DNA from 2 places in the Sporosarcina sp. E16_3 genome. Region 1 is predicted to be linked to the other one. Evidence: riboswitches for the same ligand, from Rfam matches in the RefSeq annotation. Region 1 holds a riboswitch; the other holds the start of a gene.
The links. A riboswitch is a leader RNA that binds a small molecule or an ion and turns the genes downstream of it on or off. The one in region 1 is predicted to bind S-adenosylmethionine.
Positions count from the first base shown of each region.

Region 2: another riboswitch for S-adenosylmethionine. It lies ahead of I2483_RS11085 (methionine ABC transporter ATP-binding protein); the one in region 1 lies ahead of metH (methionine synthase).

Region 1 covers NZ_JADPRX010000014.1:27,259-29,465, reverse strand. Annotated here, with positions in the region: gene I2483_RS10055 (DUF3139 domain-containing protein) at 1-144, shown strand, start outside; SAM riboswitch class I at 1,087-1,191, shown strand; gene metH (methionine synthase) at 1,402-2,207, shown strand, end outside.
Region 2 covers NZ_JADPRX010000016.1:62,219-64,425, forward strand. Annotated here, with positions in the region: gene I2483_RS11080 (methionine ABC transporter permease) at 1-30, opposite strand, end outside; gene I2483_RS11085 (methionine ABC transporter ATP-binding protein) at 23-1,048, opposite strand; SAM riboswitch class I at 1,340-1,445, opposite strand; gene I2483_RS11090 (thioredoxin family protein) at 1,499-1,798, opposite strand; gene I2483_RS11095 (toprim domain-containing protein) at 1,813-2,154, opposite strand.

The DNA.
Region 1 (2,207 bases):
TATTATGGAATCACAAAAATAGGAAACAAGGTAAAACAGTTTTGTGAGAAAGATAAACTAACTCCCGCTGGAATTACTGAAATTGTCCAAGATGAAACTAAACATAGCGAAAAAAATTGCACCAATTCACTTAATCGGTATTAGCAAAAGGGCAAGTTTGGTCCTTTTTACATATTTGCATTTTCAAGTTTTTGGGTTGGTAAATATCATCTTTTCTCTCTCGATTATCCTTCAATTTAACCACTAAATTAGCAGTGGTTTTAACACGTTATATTCACCTTAGAATATTTATTGCAAGGTGATTGCTTCTTCTGTCAATCCAATTGTAAAAACGAGTGTGATTTATATGTAAACATTGTTGTATAGGCATTTTAAAGACCGCTAATTCAGAATCGAATTAGCGGTCTTTAAAATGCTTTAATTTGAATTCTGTACCACTCCACTGAACGGGTTACAAACTAAGAGGATCATGCTTTTTTTATTCCCCGATAAAAAGGGGGTGCACTCGGAAAATTTGATAGTTTTTTTCAATTACACAAACTGTTCTTCCTGACGAATAATAATGAAACGCTCGTCAATGCAGTTTGATAGGGCTGACTCAATTAGCCATTCGGGCCATGCAGACGCAAGATGGTTGGTACGCAATCCGCTTTTTTGAAGTCAGTCTTCAAGTTGCACTTCCACAAAAAATGGTACGTTTACTGCTTGGTTAACACATAAAGATTGGAACCTGATAACGTGGTTCTAAAAAAGTGTACCTGTCGCCAGTAAAGCAAATTTTCCGCCAAGGCTGTGCAGTTCATCGTCAGAATCGCCTGTAGGTTACTCGTCTACTAAGGTCCATCCTCCGGTAGTTCCGCCTTGTAATCTAACTATACCCGCACTGATTTAAGATAAACCAATTTTAATAAAAGAATTTTATTGATTCATTGGATAGTAGCGATAGAAGGTTAGAAAAAATGATAAGGATGATTGAATCAACTGTCTATCCGAGGAGAAAGAAGATTCCCTATCTTATGAAAATAGGCTTGACTGAAACAGACTATCAAGTTACGATACACTTACTAACTAAAACTGAATAGTGAATTCTTATCAAGAGAAGTTGAGGGACTGGCCCTATGACGCTTCAGCAACCAGCCGTCAGGTGAGGTGCTAAATCCAGCAGGCGAGCGATGTCCTGACAGATGAAAAGGAACGAATTAGATATCGTAAGCCTTCTTTTCATAGAAGGTTTTTTTGTGATTTTGCAGGATAAGTAGAATAGGTTTACTAGAGAAACTAAAGCTGCAAAAGGTATTTTAGTAGCTAATACATAATCACGTTTTTCATTCGAAATGGCATGTTATTGAAATTTATTCACCATTACAACTAAATTCACGTACAGAGAGAGAGAGATCAGCTATGTCGACTCACCTAATTAAAGAGGAACTTCAAAAAAGAATTCTTATCATCGATGGAGCAATGGGAACGATGATTCAAAACGCGAATCTATCTCCGGAAGATTTCGGTGGGGAAGAATATGATGGCTGTAATGAATATTTAAATATCGTTAATCCAGTCGTTATTGAAACGATTCATCGTGGTTATTTAGAAGCGGGTGCCGATATCATTTGTACGAATACGTTCGGTGGAACGCCAGTTGTGTTGAATGATTATGATCTTGGAGACCAAGCACATGACATTAACTTCCGCGCCGCACAATTTGCGAAGAAATGCAGTGCTGAATTCTCTACAGATGAATGGCCACGTTTTGTAGCAGGTGCAATTGGGCCAACGACGAAAACGCTATCTGTCACAGGTGGAATTACGTTTGACGAATTGACACAGGACTTTTACATACAAGCAAAAGCATTAGTTGAAGGCGGAAGTGACTTAATTTTACTAGAAACTAGCCAAGATATGCTGAACGTCAAGGCCGCTACAATTGGCATTAAAAAAGCGTTTGAAGTTACGGGGATAGAACTTCCAATTATGATTTCAGGAACAATTGAACCGATGGGAACGACGCTAGCTGGCCAAAGCATTGAAGCCTTCTATATTTCCATTGAGCATGTTAAACCACTTTCTGTAGGCTTAAACTGTGCAACTGGACCCGAATTTATGAGGGATCATATCCGCTCGCTGTCAGAGATATCGGATGGCTATGTTAGCTGTTATCCGAACGCTGGATTACCAGATGAAGAAGGGCATTACCATGAATCGCCCGA
Region 2 (2,207 bases), on a different contig from region 1:
GTCGACATTCGGAAAAAGGTTTTCAATCATTACCGATCACCTCCGTCTGAACATCATTTTCATGAAGATAGTGAATTGCTTCCTCAATGATTACCGAATCGCCAAGGAGCTGAAGTATGAGTGTGCCGTATGCTCCGCCATGTGTATGAGAAATATTCCCTTGAACGATATTGACATCGACAGTGAATTTCCGAATAAGACTCGCGAGCACAGGCTGCTCTGTTTTCTCTCCTACAAAAACAAGCTTGATAAGCGTTCCAGAAGGAAATTCTTCTTTAATATGCGCCATTGCCTGCTTCGCTTCTATTGGCTCTGTCACTTGAGAGACAAATCGCTTCGTAATCGCTTCCTTCGGCGATTGGAATACATCAAGGACATCCCCCAACTCAACAACTTTCCCTGCTTCCATAACTGCAACTCTGTGGCAAATTTTACGGATAACGTGCATTTCATGTGTAATAAGAACAATTGTCAGTCCAAGTCGTTCATTGATGCCCGTTAAGAGATCAAGTATCGAATCCGTCGTTTCTGGATCAAGGGCTGAAGTCGCTTCGTCACAAAGAAGGACTTCAGGGTCGTTTGCAAGCGCACGGGCAATCCCTACGCGCTGCTTCTGACCTCCGGACAATTCGGATGGATACGCATTTTCACGACCACTCAAACCGACTACTTCAATCAATTCCGCCACTTTCTTTTCACGCTCGACTTTTCCTACACCCGCTATTTCAAGAGGGAAAGCGATATTTTCCCTTACTGTTCTAGACCACAGTAGGTTAAAGTGTTGGAAAATCATACTCACTTTTTGTCGTGCTTCCCGCAGTTCTTTACCTTTGATTGCTGATATTTCTAGACTTCCTATTTTCACACTGCCCGATGTCGGCATTTCAAGACCGTTCAGTAGTCGGATCAACGTACTTTTTCCTGCCCCGCTGTAGCCGATGACTCCAAAAATCTCACCGTCAGCAATTTCAAGCGATACATTTTCGACTGCAGAAATACTTCCTGGCCCTTCACCGAATCTTTTATTAATATCCGTTAAATGAATCATCTATTTCACCTCTAAAAAATTGTTTTGTTACTAACTCTGTCTAGCTTCAGGCGCCAGACGCTCGGGTCATAAGTCAGCCCAGCTATGCGGTAGTTCGCCGCTACGCCGTTCTGCCTTATGCCTGTCGCATCTAAGCAGGCGCCTTCCGCTTGGGCCTGCAGGAGGCAGGTCATGCAGCCTTTGCCGCAGGACGCGGCGCTCTTTGGCTGCGATCCCTTTAGAATACAAAAAAGCCTTCCTGCAGACGGGCAGAAAGGCTTAACGCTATATTAAAATAAACGTTTGTCCAATCTCTCATCTTTCAAAGCTTACGCTTTGTGTGACTTGGCACCATTTCACTTTCGTGACGGTTGCCGGGCTTCGCAGGGCACTATCCCTCCACCTCTCTTAATAAGAGTGACTATTCAATTGAATGTTAATACGTAGTATATCAGTACTATACATCCGTTGTCAATCTATTTTTTCTAGTAGATACGGAACTGACTGAAACGCATATATTTTATGGATTACAACGCCATCCTTTTGTATAAGAAGGCAAGGAACGCTTTCGATTTCATAGTCAATTGCGATGTTTTGTACATAATTCAAATCTGCTTTCCCAATTGGTATTTCCGGTCTCATGACGTTAATAACGTTCATCATTTTAGAAGCGACCGCACATGTTCCACACATCGGTGTATATAAATAAAACGCTGCTACTGAAGACCCTTTCAAAGCCGTCTCCCATTGTTCGCGTGTCCAAGTTTCCATTAATTCTACATCCTTTAAATTAGAAATTCCGGTCGAATTTTAAAATTCGCACCTTGTAGTATTGTAGCTAACACTTTATACGGTGTTGTCTCCACTTCTCGGTAAACCTTTTCCGTGTACAAATGGATTGCCGCTGGGAACTCTCTTTTGAATAATATGCGGGTCTTTTCTCCATCTTCATCCGCATCAACGAAGACGAATAGTTCATGTTCTTCGTAAGGTGCAAGCAACTCTTCAAGCCGATAAGGACTTACTGTGCCGTTCGTACAAATAATCTCGACAGGCTCAATAAGTATTCGTGCCAAACGCTTCTTATCCGAACCACCTTCAACGATAATTACTCTTTCATCCGACACAAGATGCCTCCTCTATTGCTCTGTTCTATATAGAGATGCAAAAAACGCCGGAA